One region of the Streptomyces sp. NPDC002133 genome, then DNA from elsewhere that is predicted to be linked to it. Evidence: predicted binding sites of a transcription regulator. Region 1 holds the regulator's gene; the other holds the start of a gene.
What was found. Region 1 encodes HspR, which represses chaperone genes until heat shock. Its sites were predicted from a motif close to TTGAGNNNNNNNNNCTCAA; they were not measured.

Region 1 (7,867 bases):
GACCGTCACCGGCGGTTCTTCGCTCGCCAAGGACGAGGTCGACCGGATGCGCCAGGAGGCCGAGCAGTACGCGGAGGAGGACCACCGCCGCCGCGAGGCCGCCGAGACCCGCAACCAGGCCGAGCAGCTCGTCTACCAGACCGAGAAGTTCCTCAAGGACAACGAGGACAAGGTCCCGGGCGAGATCAAGACCGAGGTCGAGGGTGCCGTCGCCGAGCTGAAGGACAAGCTCAAGGGCGAGTCCGCCGAGGGCGACAACACAGCGGAGATCCGCACCGCGACCGAGAAGGTCGCGGCGGTCTCCCAGAAGCTCGGCCAGGCCATGTACGCCGACGCCCAGGGCCAGCAGGCCGCGGGCGGTGCCGGTGACGCCGGTGCCTCCCAGGCGAAGGCCGAGGACGACGTCGTCGACGCCGAGATCGTCGACGACGAGAAGGACCAGAAGGGTGGCGCTGCCTGATGACGGAGGAGACCCCGGGCTTCGAGGAGAAGCCCGACGTCCCCTCCGGCGCCACTCCTGACGAAGCGGCGCAGGCCGCCCCCTCCGAGGGGGCGGCCCCGGCCGGGGACGAAGCACAGACGGGGACGCAGGCCGGGCAGTCGGCCGCCCTGACGGCGCAGCTGGATCAGCTCCGGACCGCGCTCAACGAGCGCACGATGGACCTCCAGCGGCTCCAGGCCGAGTACCAGAACTACCGCCGCCGGGTGGAGCGGGACCGGATCACGGTCAAGGAGATCGCCGTCGCGCAGCTCCTGACCGAGCTCCTGCCCGTCCTCGACGACATCGGCCGTGCCCGCGAGCACGGCGAGCTGGTGGGCGGCTTCAAGTCGGTGGCCGAATCGCTGGAGATGGTCGCCGCCAAGATGGGTCTGCAGCAGTTCGGCAAGGAGGGCGAGCCCTTCGACCCGACGATCCACGAGGCCCTGATGCACTCGTACGCACCGGACGTCACGGAGACGACCTGCGTCGCGATCCTGCAGCCGGGCTACCGGATCGGTGAGCGGACCATCCGCCCCGCGCGGGTCGCGGTGGCCGAGCCCCAGCCGGGCGCGGCGCCCGCGGCGCCGAAGGAGGAGCAGTCGGCCGGCGAGGAGAGCGGTGGCCCGGACGAGGGCTGACGTGATCGATTACGGGTACGGATTCGGAGTTGTCCGAGAGGAGGGACGTCGGTGAGCACGAAGGACTTCGTGGAGAAGGACTACTACAAGGTTCTCGGCGTCCCCAAGGACGCCACCGAGGCGGAGATCAAGAAGGCGTACCGGAAGCTCGCCCGTGAGTTCCACCCGGACGCCAACAAGGGCGACGCCAAGGCCGAGGAGCGCTTCAAGGAGATCTCCGAGGCCAACGACGTGCTCGGCGACCCCAAGCGGCGCAAGGAGTACGACGAGGCGCGCGCCCTCTTCGGCAACGGCGGCTTCCGGGCAGGCGGCCCCGGCCCCGGCGGAACGTTCAACTTCGACCTGGGTGACCTCTTCGGCGGCACCCAGGCCGGAGGCGGCGGCGCCGGCGGCTTCGGGGGCGGCCTCGGAGACGTGTTCGGCGGGCTGTTCCACCGCGGCACCGGGCCGGGTGCGCGGACGCAGCCGCGCCGCGGCCAGGACATCGAGTCCGAGGTGACGCTCAGCTTCACCGAGGCGGTGGACGGGGCCACGGTCCCGCTGCGGATGTCCAGCCAGCAGCCCTGCAAGGCCTGTTCGGGCACCGGCGACAAGAACGGCACACCGCGCGTGTGCCCGACCTGTGTCGGCACCGGACAGGTCTCGCGCGGCGGCAGCGGCTCGTTCTCCCTGACCGACCCCTGCGTGGACTGCAAGGGCCGCGGACTCATCGCGGAGACCCCTTGCGAGGTCTGCCACGGAAGCGGCCGCGCCAAGTCGTCCAGGACCATGCAGGTCCGTATCCCCGCCGGGGTGAGCGACGGCCAGCGGATCCGGCTGCGCGGCAAGGGCGCACCGGGCGAGCGCGGCGGCCCGGCCGGCGATCTGTACGTCGTCGTCCATGTCGACGCCCACCCGGTCTTCGGCCGCAAGGGCGACAATCTCACCGTCACGGTGCCGGTCTCGTTCACGGAGGCGGCGCTCGGCGGCGAGGTGAAGGTGCCGACGCTCGGCGGGCCCCCGGTCACGCTGAAGCTGCCCGCAGGCACGCCCAACGGCCGTACGATGCGGGCCCGTGGCAAGGGCGCCGTGCGCAAGGACGGCACCCGCGGCGATCTCCTCGTGACCGTGGAGGTCGCGGTGCCGACGGATCTCGATCCCGAGGCGCGTGAGGCACTGGAGGCGTACCGGAAGGCGACTGCGGGTGAGGATCCGCGGGCAGAACTGTTCCAGGCTGCGAAGGGAGCATGACGCGATGGACGGCCGACGTCGTAACCCTTATGAACTGACCGACGAGACGCCGGTGTACGTCATCTCGGTGGCGGCTCAGCTGTCCGGACTGCACCCGCAGACCCTGAGGCAGTACGACCGCCTCGGCCTCGTCTCCCCGGACCGCACGGCGGGCCGGGGCCGCCGCTACTCGACCCGCGACATCGAACTGCTCCGCCAGGTGCAGGCGTTGTCGCAGGACGAGGGCATCAACCTCGCCGGCATCAAGCGCATCATCGAACTGGAGAACCAGGTCGCGGCGCTCCAGGCCCGGGTCGCCGAGCTCTCGGCGGCACTGGAGGGTGCGGCGGCGGCGATGCAGCAGCGCGAGGCCCAGGTGCACGCGTCGTACCGGCGCGATCTGGTGCCGTATCAGGACGTGCAGCAGGCGAGCGCGCTGGTGGTGTGGCGGCCGAAGCAGAAGCGGGACGGCTGACGCCGCCCGGGCGCTGGAGAGAACGCACGAAGGGGCCGGGAGGCGTGACCTCCCGGCCCCTTCGGTGTCGTTCACGTCAGGTCACTGCGCCGGTGCGGTGACCGCCCAGTCGCCCGCAGGCAGGGACTCGGTGCCGTCGGCGGCCACGGCGGTCACCCAGTAGTAGGACGTGGTGCCGCGCTTGCCACCGGTGTCGAAGTATTCGAACCCGTGCCTGTCGAGGTCGGCGATCTTCTCGTAGGTGGCCGGGTTCCAGCGGAAGACGCGGTAGCCGCCCGCAGCCTCGGGGGAGTCCTCGCCGAGCCCACGCCATGTCACCTGGTTGCCCTCGTCGCCCTCGGCCGACCACACCTCGACGGACAGCGGCGAACCCTCGGGCGTCGCCACGCTCGGCGTGGTGTCGAGCTCGGTCGCGACCACGATCTCGGGCGAACGGGTCCACTTGTAGTGGGAGTTCCAGTCGTCGTCGACGGCGTCGATGAAGAAGCAGCGCTCGTCGCCGTCCGGGTGGGTGGCGTAGCTCTCGGTCGTGGGGAGCGTGGGGGCGGCACCCGGGGACGTGGGAGGAGCGCCGGCAGCCGCGATGATCGCACGCCGGCCCGACCGCTGTCAGCCCTGTTCCGGCGGGGCCGAGAGGATCCCGGACTGGGCGATCAGATACCCCAGTTGCGCTCGCGAACCACTGCCGAGCGCCGAGGCGAGCTTGGCGATGTGGGCGCGGCAGGTGCGGACGTTCATGCCGAGCCGACGGGCGATCGCCTCGTCGACGTGGCCCTCGACGAGGAGCTTGGCGATGGAGCGCTGGACGCCGCTTATGCCGTCGAGTTCCGGCGTGTATGAGACGACCTGGTCGTCCCAGGGGACGCCGTGGAGCCAGAACTGTTCGAAGACGCCGACGAGATACTGCACCAGGCCCTCGTGGCGCAGCTCCAGGGCCACCCGGCGGTCGCTGCGGGCCGGAATGAAGGCAACTTTCCGGTCGACGATGATGAGCCGGTCGATGATCTCCTCAAGGGTGCGGACCTCCGCGCCGTACGGGGCGACCCGCTCGACGTAGGCCATCGTGGCGGGGTGGTGGCGCGCGGTGTGCTGGTAGAGCGTGCGCATCCCGACGCCGCGGTCGACGAGCATCTCCACGCGCCGCAGCCCGTCCTGCAGGGTCGCGGGCCTGCGTCCGCTGCCGGGCTGCACCGTCAGCAGCTCCTCGGTGCACTCGACGATGACGCGGTCCAGCGTCGCGTTGATCATGCCCAGGCCCTCGAGCACGGTGATCGCGTGCGTCGTTGGTGCGTCGTGCGCGCTGATGGCCATGAATGGCTCAAACGCATCCGTCAGCGACAGCGTGCGTCGTCTTCGCTCTTGGATCTCCCGCTCTATGGGGTGTATCAGCTGATGCAGAGCGACGGCCGGGGAAACCGGACGGAGCCATTCACTGTCCTCTGGATCCGGGCGCACCATGGCCAGATCGATGAGGCAGGGGGCGTCGGCCACCTCGGAGCGGGCTATGCGGCCATTGCGCAGAGCGGACGCATAGAGGTTTCTCCCCGCCTCGCACAGCTCGTCGTGACTGTGCTTCTCTCCGGAATCGCCCCTTTTCGCCTGCATTTGCACCCCCCTCAGGGTCCTGAATTACAGGAACATGATGCCTGCACTCGCTGGTGGAAGCGTTCGGAGTGAGCCATCGTCATAGGCGCGGGGGAGGAGGTAGTACTAAAAAGAGGTGGAGATCGGCGATGACCAGGATGGTTCGTGCACTTTGCGCTATAGCCGTTGCGGCTGCTCTCGGTGGTCTCGCGGTGAGCGGCGAGCCCACGTGGGGCACTGCGCCCGCGTCGGTGACCGCGGCCCCGGGTGAACCCACCTGGGAGACCGTGCCCGCCTCGGTACTCACGACGCCCGGTGAACCCACCTGGGAGACCGTGCCCGCCTCGGTACTCACGACGCCCGGTGAACCCACCTGGGAGAGCGCGCCGGCGGACGTCGAGGCATGACGGTTCCCGAGGACCCTCGCTTTCGACGGGAGATGGCGACCGCATACCGCTCCGGGTGGCATTTCATCGACCTTGCCACGGCGGTGCCGCACCGTGGCGATTCGTTGATGGTGACCCTCTTCGGTGAGCCGGTCGTGATCAACCGTGGCGATGACGAGGAGATCCGCGCGTACCGCTGCCTGCGGAGGCCCCGCGGGGCTCCGCAACCCGTCCGCTGTGCCATCAGGTACGGCATGATCTTCGTCAATCTCGACCAGCGCGACCACCAGCTGGTCGAACCGCAGACCACCACCGCCACCCCCCGCAGTGCCTGAGCGGTTCCCCCGTCGTTCAAGATCGCTCAGGCGCTTCCCCCACACAGCGGCGCCATCGTGGACCTGAAACACGATGGCGCCGCTGTGCTGTGTGCGTGCGGCGGGCCGCCGGGGCGTGTGCCTATGCCCGGCCCATCGCGCGCGTCAGGGCGATCTCGATGACCACCCGGTCCGGGTTCGGTGCCGGAGTGCGTCCGTACCGCTGCGCGTAGCGCGCGACCGCGTCCGCGACCACCTCCGGCTCCGTACGTACGGTGGCCAGGCCTTCCAGCGTCGCCCAGCGCCCCTTGTCCACCTGGCAGACTGCGACCCGTGCCGGCTCCGGCGACGCGGCCAGGACGTTGGCGACCTTGCGGCTGTGCTTGTTGGTGATGACGCGGGCGATGCCCCGATCGCCGCCCTCGGGGTCGTACGTGACCCCCACCGCGACGACGTGCGGGGTGCCGTCCGGGCGCGGGGTGGTCAGGGTGCACATGTGGTACTCGCGCCAGAAGCCGAGGTAGGACGCGTCCGGGTTGCGTGGGTCGATGGCCATACCCGGAAATCTATCTCGGCGGAGCCTGTTCTTCCCTCACCTTGAGCGGAATGGACTCAACTTTGTGTACGTTGGAAGGGTCACATGTGAATGACGTGGCGAGTCGTGACGTGACGAGTCGTGACGAGCCGAGAGTCGTGACGTGACGAGTCGTGACGAGCCGAGGAGGAGAGACCGCACGTGGACGCCGAGCTGACCAACAGGAGCCGGGACGCGCTCAACGCCGCCACCAGCCGAGCCGTGTCCGACGGGCACCCCGATCTGACCCCCGCGCACCTGCTGCTCGCACTCCTCGCGGGTCAGGACAACGAGAACATCACCGACCTGCTCGCCGCCGTCGACGCGGACCAGGCCGCGGTACGGTCCGGGGCCGAACGGGTCCTCGCCGACCTGCCCAGCGTGACCGGGTCGACCGTCGCGCCGCCGCAGGCCAACCGCGAGCTGCTCGCCGTCATCGCCGACGCCGCGAACCGCGCCAAGGAGCTCGGTGACGACTACATCTCGACCGAGCACCTGCTCATCGGGGTCGCGTCCAAGGGCGGCAGGGCCGGCGAGGTGCTGTCCGGACAGGGCGCGACGGCGAAGAAGCTGCTGGAGGCGTTCGAGAAGGCGAGGGGAGGGCGCCGGGTGACGACACCCGACCCCGAGGGGCAGTACAAGGCCCTGGAGAAGTTCGGTACGGACTTCACGGCCGCGGCCAGGGAGGGCAAGCTCGACCCCGTCATCGGCCGCGACCAGGAGATCCGCCGGGTCGTGCAGGTGCTGTCGCGCCGTACCAAGAACAACCCCGTGCTGATCGGTGAGCCCGGCGTCGGCAAGACCGCCGTCGTCGAGGGGCTCGCCCAGCGGATCGTGAAGGGCGACGTGCCCGAGTCACTGCGGAACAAGCGGCTGGTGGCGCTCGACCTGGGTGCGATGGTTGCGGGTGCGAAGTACCGGGGCGAGTTCGAGGAGCGGCTGAAGACCGTCCTCTCCGAGATCAAGGCGAGCGACGGCCAGATCATCACGTTCATCGACGAGCTGCACACGGTCGTGGGCGCGGGCGCCGGCGGCGACTCCGCGATGGACGCGGGCAACATGCTGAAGCCGATGCTCGCGCGCGGCGAGCTGCGCATGGTCGGCGCGACGACCCTCGACGAGTACCGCGAGCGGATCGAGAAGGACCCGGCGCTGGAGCGGCGCTTCCAGCAGGTGCTGGTCACCGAGCCGACGGTCGAGGACACCATCGCGATCCTGCGCGGCCTCAAGGGGCGGTACGAGGCGCACCACAAGGTGCAGATCGCGGACAGCGCGCTGGTCGCGGCCGCGACCCTGTCCGACCGGTACATCACGTCCCGCTTCCTGCCCGACAAGGCCATCGACCTCGTGGACGAGTCGGCGTCCCGGCTGCGGATGGAGATCGACTCCTCCCCCGTCGAGATCGACGAGCTCCAGCGCGCCGTCGACCGGCTGAAGATGGAGGAGCTGGCGCTCTCCAAGGAGACCGACGAGGCGTCCAAGCAGCGCCTGGAGAAGCTGCGCCGCGACCTCGCCGACAAGGAGGAGGAGCTGCGCGGCCTCACCGCCCGCTGGGAGAAGGAGAAGCAGGGCCTCAACCGCGTCGGTGAGCTGAAGGAGAGGCTCGACGAGCTGCGCGGCCAGGCCGAGCGCGCCCAGCGCGACGGCGACTTCGACACCGCGTCCAAGCTGCTGTACGGGGAGATCCCCGCGCTGGAGCGGGAGCTCGCCGAGGCCTCCGAGGCCGAGCGGGAGGCCGCCAAGGACACCATGGTCAAGGAGGAGGTCGGCCCGGACGACATCGCGGACGTGGTCGCCTCCTGGACCGGGATCCCGGCGGGCCGGCTGCTGGAGGGCGAGACCCAGAAGCTGCTGCGCATGGAGTCCGAGCTGGGCAGGCGGCTGATCGGCCAGACCGAGGCGGTGCGGGCCGTGTCGGACGCGGTGCGCCGCTCCCGTGCGGGCATCGCCGACCCCGACCGTCCCACCGGCTCCTTCCTCTTCCTCGGCCCGACCGGTGTCGGAAAGACCGAGCTGGCGAAGGCGCTCGCGGACTTCCTCTTCGACGACGAGCGGGCCATGGTCCGCATCGACATGTCGGAGTACAGCGAGAAGCACAGCGTCGCCCGCCTGGTCGGCGCCCCGCCCGGCTACGTCGGGTACGAGGAGGGCGGCCAGCTCACCGAGGCGGTGCGCCGACGTCCGTACAGCGTGGTCCTCCTCGACG
Region 2 (9,340 bases), on a different contig from region 1:
GGGCGCTGGAGCGCGCGGACGCGGCCCGGGGCGGCGCGCGGCGCTGGAAGAAGCACGACGACGCGACGGCGGTGTACGCGCGGCTCGAGGGACCCTGAGGGTCCCGGAGGCCCGGGCGCCCCCTGGCAGCTCGGGGGCCAGGGGGCGTGACGGGCCTGGGGCGTGACGGGCCTGGGGCGTGACGGGCCAGGGGCCCGAAAGGTCCTACGGGCCCTCCGCCCGCATGTTGAGCTGGTGGAGCAGCCGGGCGAGTTCGGCGACCTCACCACGGTCCCAGTCGGCGAGCTTCCGTACGTACCGCTCGCGCCGTGCGTTCCGTACACGGCGGAAGCGGGCGAGCCCTTCGTCGGTGAGCCGGACGAGCGAGGCGCGCCCGTCGGCCGGGTCGGGCTCGCGGGCCACGAGGCCGAGCTCCTCCAGCGCGCGGAGCTGCCGGCTCATGGTCGCCTTGCCGACGCCGAAGAAGGCCGCGAGGTCGGTGGCGCGCTGCCGGCCGGACTCCTCCAGGCGTACGAACAGTCCGTAGGCCGCGGGCTCCAGTTCCGGGTGGACCTCACGAGCCATCTCGCCGGAGTTCGCACGGGCGCGGCGCAGAAAGACGGCCAGCTCACGCTCCAGGGCGAGGTACTCCTGGAATTCGTGGTCCACACCACTCCCTCCCGTGGGCTCCTCTTCACTCCCCGTACCGCTTACGTGCACGTCAGCACCCTTCGTGCGCTTTCCCGACGATGAAAGTGTCTTTCGGCGGCGGCCGTTGCCGCAGCTCGTCCAGTATTTCGCAGGCGTAGACCAACGGCAGGGACCGGCCCCTCTTCCGCCGACGGATCTCCGCGCGGCGAAGCCCCACCCCGCCCCTTCCCGAACTGGGGCTCCGCCCCAGCCCCGGTTGCGAGGGCTCCGCCCCGAACCCCCAGGGCAGGGCGCAGTCCCTCCTACGCCCTGCGGGCGCCGGGGACGCCTCAGCGCGGGGTCGAGTCCTGGACGCCCTGGCGGGCGCGAGGGCTGGGCGCTCCACCGGAGCCCGTCCGGCGCTTGGGGACGGACACACCGGCCCACCGCGCGGTACCGGGCGCGCCCACCGGAGCCCGTCCGGCGCTTGGGGACGGACACACCGGCCCACCGCGCGGTACCGGGCGCGCCCAGCGAGCCCGTCCGGCGCTTGAGGGCGGACACACCGGCCCACCGCGCGGTACCGGGCGCGCCCAGCGAGCCCGTCCGGCGCTTGAGGGCGGACACACCGGTCGCCCTGCCGGGCACGGGAAACCCCCGCGTCCCCCGCCCGCAGGGGCACAGGGGACGCGGGGGCAGGAGCCTCCGGAAGGGCTAGGCCGCCGCCGGGACCGGGACCTCGGCCGGGGAGAGGGCGATCTCCAGGACCTGGCGGACGTCCGTCACCGGGTGGACGTCCAGCTTCTCCAGGACCTCCGCCGGGACGTCGTCCAGGTCCGCCTCGTTCCGCTTGGGGATCACGACGGTCGTCGTCCCGGCCCGGTGCGCGGCCAGAAGCTTCTGCTTCAGGCCGCCGATCGGCAGCACCCGCCCGGTCAGCGACACCTCTCCGGTCATCGCCACATCCGTGCGGACCTGCCGCCCGGACAGCAGCGACGCCAGCGCCGTCGTCATCGTGATGCCCGCGCTCGGGCCGTCCTTCGGCACCGCGCCCGCCGGGAAGTGGATGTGCACACCCCGGTCCTTGAGGTCGGCGACCGGCAGCTCCAGCTCCGCACCGTGTGAGCGGAGGAAGCTCAGCGCGATCTGCGCGGACTCCTTCATGACGTCACCCAGCTGACCGGTCAGGGTCAGCCCGGCCGCGCCCGTCTCCGGGTCGGCCAGCGACGCCTCGACGTACAGGACGTCGCCGCCCGCGCCGGTCACCGCGAGCCCGGTAGCCACACCGGGCACGGCCGTCCGACGCTCGGCCGGGTCCTGGGCGGACTCGGGCACGTGGTGCGGCCGGCCGATCAGCGCGCGCAGATCGCCCGCACCGACGGCAATCGGCAGCTCGCGGTCGCCCAGTTCGTGCTGGGCGGCCACCTTCCGCAGCAGCCTCGCGACCGCCCGCTCCAGGTTCCGTACGCCCGCCTCACGGGTGTACTCGCCCGCCAGCATGCGCAGCGCGGACTCCTCGATGGTGACCTCGCCGTCGGCCAGCCCCGCCCGCTCCAGCTGGCGCGGGAGCAGGTGGTCGCGGGCGATGACGACCTTCTCGTCCTCGGTGTAGCCGTCGAGCCTGACCAGCTCCATCCGGTCCAGCAGGGCCTCCGGGATGGCCTCCAGGACGTTCGCCGTGGCCAGGAAGACCACGTCGGACAGGTCGAGCTCGACCTCCAGGTAGTGGTCGCGGAACGTGTGGTTCTGCGCCGGGTCGAGGACCTCCAGCAGCGCCGCCGCCGGGTCGCCGCGGAAGTCGGAGCCGACCTTGTCGATCTCGTCGAGCAGGACCACCGGGTTCATCGACCCGGCCTCCTTGATGGCGCGGACGACACGACCGGGCAGCGCGCCGACGTACGTACGCCGGTGGCCGCGGATCTCCGCCTCGTCCCGTACGCCGCCGAGCGCGACGCGGACGAACTTCCGCCCCATCGCGTGCGCGACGGACTCGCCGAGCGAGGTCTTGCCCACGCCGGGCGGGCCGACGAGCGCGAGAACCGCACCCCCGCGCCGCCCGCCGACCACGCCCAGCCCCCGGTCGGCACGCCGCTTGCGCACCGCCAGGTACTCGGTGATCCGTTCCTTCACGTCGTCCAGGCCCGCGTGCTCGGCGTCCAGGATCGCCTTCGCACCCTGGATGTCGTACCCGTCCTCCGTGCGCTCGTTCCACGGCAGTTCGAGGACGGTGTCGAGCCAGGTGCGGATCCAGGAGCCCTCCGGGCTCTGGTCGCTGGACCGCTCCAGCTTCTCGACCTCCTTGAGTGCCGCCTCGCGGACCTTCTCCGGGAGGTCGGCGGCCTCGACCCGGGCACGGTAGTCGTCGGACTCGTCGCCCTCGGACTCACCGTTGAGCTCGCGCAGCTCCTTGCGCACGGCCTCGAGCTGGCGGCGCAGCAGGAACTCGCGCTGCTGCTTGTCGACGCCCTCCTGGACGTCCTTGGCGATGGACTCGGCGACGTCCTGCTCCGCGAGGTGCTCGCGGAGCCGTTCGGTGGCGAGCTTGAGCCGGGCGACCGGGTCGCCGGTCTCCAGCAGCTCCACCTTCTGGGCGGTGGTCAGGAACGGCGAGTAGCCGGAGTTGTCGGCGAGGGCCGAGACGTCGTCGATCTGCTGGACGCGGTCGACGATCTGCCAGGCACCGCGCTTCTTCAGCCAGTTGGTGGCGAGCGCCTTGTACTCCTTGACGAGCTCGGTGACGTGCCCGGGCAGCGGGTCCGGCACGGTCTCGTCGACGCCGGTGCCCTCCACCCAGAGGGCGGCGCCCGGTCCGGTCGTACCCGCGCCGATGCGCACCCGGCTGCGGCCGCGGATCAGGGCACCCGGGTCGCCGTCCGAGAGCCGGCCGACCTGCTCGACGGTGCCGAGCACGCCGGTCGCGGCGTACGTCCCGTCGATGCGCGGCACGAGCAGCACCCTGGGCTTGCCCGGCTGTGACCGAGCGGCGGCCTGGGCGGCCTCCACCGCGGCCCGTACGTCGGCGTCGGACAGGTCGAGCGGTACCACCATCCCGGGCAGCACGACCTCGTCGTCGAGTGGCAGCACGGGCAGGGTGAGGGCGTCGTTGTACGACGAGGACTCAGCAGCCATGATCTCCCCTTCGGCAGTCAAGTTGAGCTATGCCGACTCAATGCAGAAGGGCGACGAGATGTTCCCCGAGCGGTGTTCGCTGTGAGCGATCACGCGTACCGGATCCCGTGACCAGCCGATGTAATAAGCGTATGACAGATTCATCCCTTACGAACACGGTACGCGCCTGGGTGGACGGCTGGGTCGTGTCGCGAGGTGCGGCGGAGCCCGTCGCCGAGCCCTGGGGCTTCACGATCGACGTCGGTCTGCCCCTGCACACCACCCACCACGTGCTGACCGACGGCGGTGGGTCGGCGGTCCGCAAGGTCGCCGGGGCGGCCCGGACGCCCGGCCGCTGGCTCAAGGTCTTCGAGGATCCGGAGAAGGTCCTGGACCTGCTCGGGCCCGACTGGACCCCCGACGAGCCCGGGTTCCTGATGACGGCGGAGCTGCGCCACGAGGAGCCCGGCGCCGTACCGGCAGGGCACCGGCTGCGGACGTGGACGCACGGGGGTGTGACGAAGGCCCTGGTCACGAGGGACGACGGGGCCTTCGCCGCCCGCGGGCAGATCGCGCGGGGCGGACCGGCGCGACCCGCGGTCGTCGATCAGATCGAGACCGCCCCGGAGCACCGGCGCAAGGGCCTCGGCAGCCTGGTGATGCGTACGCTCCAGAACGCCGCGGTCGAGGAAGGCGCCACGACCGGCGTGCTGGGCGGGACGCCCGACGGACGGGCGCTGTACGAGGCGCTGGGGTGGCGGGTGATCGCGCCGCTGGTCAGCGTGTACTACGACCCCAAGGCACCCTGACGCGCCCGAGGAGGTCCGCCGGCGCGGGACGCCGCCCAGCAGGCCGGAACCGGCCGTCCCGTCGTCCGGCGCATCCGGCCCACTCAACTCGTCCGACTCGAGCGGCTGCAGCGCGTGAGGCTCCTTCGATCGACGCCCCGACCCCGCCCGGCCCACGCGATCGTCGTTCGCTCCGTCTATGGTCTGCGCCACACCGGGCAGCCGCGCACGCCCGTGAACCGATCGCACTCCCCCGTGCGATAGAGAGGTCGTGAGACTGTTGCGCCCCACGGGGGCAGACCGGGACGACGACGCGGCGCTGCTGCGGGCCGTCGCACACGGGGACTCGGAAGCGCTCGCCACGCTGTACGACCGGCACGCGGGCTGGCTGCACGCCCGGCTGACGCGTCGGTGCGCGGATCCCGAGACCGTACGGGAAGTCCTGCAGGACACCTTCGTGACCGCTTGGCGGTCCGCGGGATCGCACCGCGGCGGCGAGGCGGGCGGCTGGCTCTGGGTGATCGCGGCCCGCAGGCTGGTCGACGCCCGGCGCCGCGCAGGTGGACGGGCCGACGAACCCGCCCCGGTCGAGCAGTTGCCCGTCGCGGCCGTGCCGTCGGCGGAGGACCGGGTGCTGGCGGGGCTGGAGTACGGCGACGTGGGCGCGGCGCTCGACCGCATCTCGCCCGAGCTGCGGGACGTCCTGCGCGCCACGGTCATCGACGGGCTGACGACCCGTGAGGCCGCGCGGCTGCTCGGCATACCCGAGGGAACCGTCAAGACCCGCGCCCGGCGCGCCCGTCGCGAGCTGCGGGCCACGCTCGTCCGCCCGGCGCCCGGCACCGACCCGTTGGGAGGCACCGCATGACCGCGCCCGACCGTGCCCGCGACTGGCACGTGAACGACGCCCTGGCCGCCCGGTACGCCACGGGTGCGCTCCCCGAACCGGACGCCTGGTCCGTGGAGAAGCACGTCGAGTCCTGCGGCAGCTGCGCCGGACGCGTCTCTGCCGCGGTTCGCGCGACGCCGGCGGCCGCGCTGCTGGACTCGGTCCGCACGGCGGTCCTGGCACAGGCGGCCACTGCTGAGGCAGACGCACTCGATCACCGTGGTCAGGCCGGACAGCACGAGACGGCGGCGGCGGCCGACGGCACGATTCTGCCTGTGGGCGAGAAGCCCGAGAAGCCGAGAGGGCCCCTGAGGCCCACAGGGCCTGCCAGGCCCGCGAGGACCGGGGCACCGGGTACCGACGGTGACGCGGCGCGCCGACGGACATGGGCAGCGGCCCTTGCCGCGCGTCGCATACGCGACCTGCCGGTTCTCCCTGCGCGCGGGCGGCGTGGCTCTTCCGCCCCGTCGGCGGCGCACCACGGCACAGAGTCCCGGCCGCGCGAGGCCCGACGGCGCACTCGGCTCGCCGCGATGCCGGACGCCCCCGGCACCGGCACCAGCACAGCGACGGGGCTGCGGCGTGCGGTCCGGAGTGCCCGGGCGGTCGCGCGCAGGATGTGGGCCGCCGGGCCCGCGCTGCACGAGGCGTGGCTGGTGGCGCTCGGGCTGGTGGTCGTGGCGGCCGTGGGGCTCGGGTACGGGGCCGGGTTCGCCGGGACGCGGCCGTTGCTCGCCGCCGTGGCGCCCGTGGTGCCCCTCGCCGGGGTGGCGCTGTCGTACGGGCGGCGCGCGGACCCGCTCCACGAGATCGCCGCGTCCACACCGTCGGGCGGGCTTCGGCTGCTGCTGGCACGGACCGCCACGGTGCTGACCGTGAGCGTGCCGCTGCTGACCGTCGCGGGGGCCGTGCTGCCGGGCCGGGCCGGGATGCCGGGCGCCGCCGCCTGGCTGCTGCCCGGGCTCGCGCTCACCCTGGCGGCACTCGCGCTCGGCTCGTACGTGGGCTGCCGCGCGGCCGCCGCGCTGGTCGCCGTGGGATGGCTGTCCGCGGCCGTCGGCCCGGCGCTCGTCACCGGCCGGCTGCTCGCCGCACCGGCCGCCGAACTCACCGCCCGCGTCGGCCCGTACGTCTCCGGGGCCGCGGTCCAGTCCGCCTGGGCCGTGGCTGCCGCGGTGTGCGCCGGGCTGCTCGCCCTGCGCCGCCGGGCGTTCGACTATCCGTCCTTCGGACACTGGGGGAACCTGTGAACACGATCAGCGTCGGCGAGCTCACGGTCCGGCACCGCCGAACCGTAGCGCTCGACACAGTGAGCCTCGCCTTCGGCACCGGCGTGCACGGGCTCCTCGGCCCGAACGGCGCCGGCAAGACCTCGCTCATCCGGGTCCTGGCGACCGTCGCCGCACCGGCCGCCGGGCGGGTGGAACTGCTCGGCCGCGACGCCGCCGCGCAGCGTGACCGTGTGGAGGTCCGGCGCCGGCTGGGATATCTGCCGCAGGAGTTCGGCTACTACCCGGGCTTCACGGTCCGGGAGTTCGTCGAGTACGTGGCGTGGCTCAAGGAGATGGACCCCGTGCGGGTCGCGGCCGCGGTGGAGCGCGCGGTCGGGCGAGTGGGCCTCGCTGACCGGATCGACGCCAAGGTGAAGTCGCTGTCGGGCGGCATGGTGCGACGCGTCGGCATCGCCCAGGCGATCGTCAACGAACCCGAGTTGCTGCTGCTCGACGAGCCGACCGCCGGTCTCGATCCGGAGCAGCGCGTCGAGTTCCGGGCACTGCTCCGCGACGTGGGCACCACCTCCACCGTGATCGTCTCCACCCACCTCGTCGAGGACGTCGCCGCCGCCTGCTCCGAGGTGACCCTCCTCGACGCGGGTCGGGTGGCCTACCGCGGGACGACCGCCGAACTCACCGCGCTGGGCAGGGACTCCGCGGACGATGCGGCCAACGCCATCGAGCGGGGCTACACGGCGGCACTGCGGGCCCACAGGTCGGGAGCCCTCCGATGACCGCGGTCGTGACCTCCGACGCCCCCGCCCCGGAAGGCGCGCTCGCGCAGCGCCCGCGCCTCCCCCGCCCCCTCCTCACCGAGCTGCGACGCGGAGTCGGCCCCTGGACCGGCGCGGCCACGACCGCCGTCGTCGCGTTCGCCATGTACTCCAAGGCCGGCTACCTGGGCGGCTGGCAGAACCACTGGACCGACGCGACCGATCTGCTCCGCATCACCGCCGCGCTGCTCTGCGGGCCGCTCGCCGTCGCCGCGGGCTGCTGGCACGGCGGACGGGAACGCCGTCGCCGCACCACCGCCTGGCTCGGCTCGCTGCCCCGCGGTCCGCTGAGCCGGACCCTGGTCGCCGCCGCCCCCGCAGCCCTCTGGCCCGCCGCCGGGTATCTCGCCGCCGCCACCGGCTGTCTGCTCGCGACCTGGCCGTACGCCGGCGGCGACAGTCCGCATCTGGCACTGGTCGCCGCAGACGCCGTGACCCTCGCCTCCCTCGGCACGCTCGGCTTCGTCGTCGGCCGGCTCGTCGCCTGGCGCTTCACCGCGCCGCTGCTCGCCGTGCTCACATACGTCGGACTCGGCTATCCCTCCTACAGCGAGGCGGACGCCCGCTGGCTCGATCCAGCAATCCAGCACAACTACGCCTGGGACCGGCCCGCCTGGTGGTTCGGGGCCGCGAGCATCGTCTGGGCCGGTGGCCTCGCCGCGGCCGCGCTGCTGGCGTACGCGGCCCGGCGCCGTACCACCGCGCTCGTACCGCTCACCGCCGCCTGCGCCGCCGCCGTGCTCATCGCGCAGACCGGCGACGGTCTGTGGCGCCCCGATCCCGAAGCAACGCGTCGCGTCTGCGACGACGGCACCCCGCAGGTGTGCCTGCCGTACGCGGAGCGGCACTTGCTGCCCGAGGCGTCGGCCGCGCTGGCCGGCCTCAACGCGCGGCTGCGCGGCATCCCGGGCGCCCCCACCCGATGGGTGGTCGGTCCCGGCGGGCGGGCAGCCGGAGACCTCGAGCTCCCGAACCCGTCGTTCGAGGCGATACGCGGCAAGCTGACCAGCCCTGACGCCTACGCCGCCAACGGGGTGAGCGCGCTGTTGTCCGAGACGTGTGCCCAGAACGACTACGACGCGCCGGACTGGGAACGAGCCTCCGCGGTCAACAGCGCCGTGTTCGCGTGGCTGTCCCCCGCCGAAGGCCAGGGCCCGTACATCGGCCCCGCAGAGCAGGGACACTTGACCAGGCTCGAAGCCAAGTCCCCGGCCGAGGCGCGTACGTATCTCACGCGCTACCTCGCCGCGGACCCCTGCACGGCGGCGGAGGTGCCGCTCCCGTGAACCTCCCTGTGCTGTACGCCCGTTCCCGCGCTCTGCCCGTCACTCTCGCCGCCCTCGCCGCGACCGCGCTCGTCGCCGCCTGGTGCGCCTGGCGCCTCCAGGCCGCCGAGGGGTACGACCACACCGCGCGCGTGCCCGTCGTCGTGCTCGCCCCGCTGCTGGCCGCCTCGGCCGTCGGCACCGGACTGTTCACGCACGCCGACGAACTGGACCGCACGGCCGTGCGCCCCTGGTGGGCGCGCCGGGTCGGTCTGGTCGTGGGACCGACCGTGCTCGCGGGGCTGCTGCTCGCGCTCTCCGTGCCCGGGCATCCGGATCAGTTCGGCGCCCCGGCGATGGTGCGCAATCTGCTCGGCGCGGCCGGGGTGACGGCGGCCGCGGCCGTCCTGCTCGGCGCACGGCTCAGCTGGCTGCCCATGACGGCGTACCTGAGCACGGTGTACGTGTCCGCGCCGCAGGTTCCGGGCGGCGCGGCGGCCGTGTGGGCGTGGCCGATGCAGCCCGGTCCGCAGGGCGCCGCCTGGGCCGTGGCGCTGACCACGTACGCCGCCGGGGTCGCGCTGTACGCGTGGCGCGGGGCCCGTCCGGAGCGGCCATAGCGCCACGCCTCCCG

Region 2: the regulator HspR is predicted to act here: its motif matches at 3,761-3,779, upstream of lon (endopeptidase La).

The regions. Positions count from the first base shown of each region.
Region 1 covers NZ_JBEOXF010000058.1:81-7,947, forward strand. The annotation lists partial or broken gene ABT078_RS34320 (Hsp70 family protein) at 1-460, shown strand, start outside; gene grpE (nucleotide exchange factor GrpE) at 460-1,119, shown strand; gene dnaJ (molecular chaperone DnaJ) at 1,171-2,349, shown strand; gene ABT078_RS34335 (heat shock protein transcriptional repressor HspR) at 2,354-2,803, shown strand; gene ABT078_RS34340 (hypothetical protein) at 2,885-3,223, opposite strand; gene ABT078_RS34345 (helix-turn-helix transcriptional regulator) at 3,413-4,408, opposite strand; gene ABT078_RS34350 (hypothetical protein) at 4,537-4,794, shown strand; gene ABT078_RS34355 ((2Fe-2S)-binding protein) at 4,791-5,108, shown strand; gene ABT078_RS34360 (pyridoxamine 5'-phosphate oxidase family protein) at 5,230-5,643, opposite strand; gene clpB (ATP-dependent chaperone ClpB) at 5,824-7,867, shown strand, end outside.
Region 2 covers NZ_JBEOXF010000002.1:10,795-20,134, reverse strand. The annotation lists gene ABT078_RS02455 (protein phosphatase 2C domain-containing protein) at 1-98, shown strand, start outside; gene ABT078_RS02450 (MarR family winged helix-turn-helix transcriptional regulator) at 205-699, opposite strand; gene lon (endopeptidase La) at 1,324-3,738, opposite strand; gene ABT078_RS02440 (GNAT family N-acetyltransferase) at 3,870-4,526, shown strand; gene ABT078_RS02435 (RNA polymerase sigma factor) at 4,777-5,373, shown strand; gene ABT078_RS02430 (zf-HC2 domain-containing protein) at 5,370-6,644, shown strand; gene ABT078_RS02425 (ABC transporter ATP-binding protein) at 6,641-7,402, shown strand; gene ABT078_RS02420 (hypothetical protein) at 7,399-8,727, shown strand; gene ABT078_RS02415 (hypothetical protein) at 8,724-9,326, shown strand.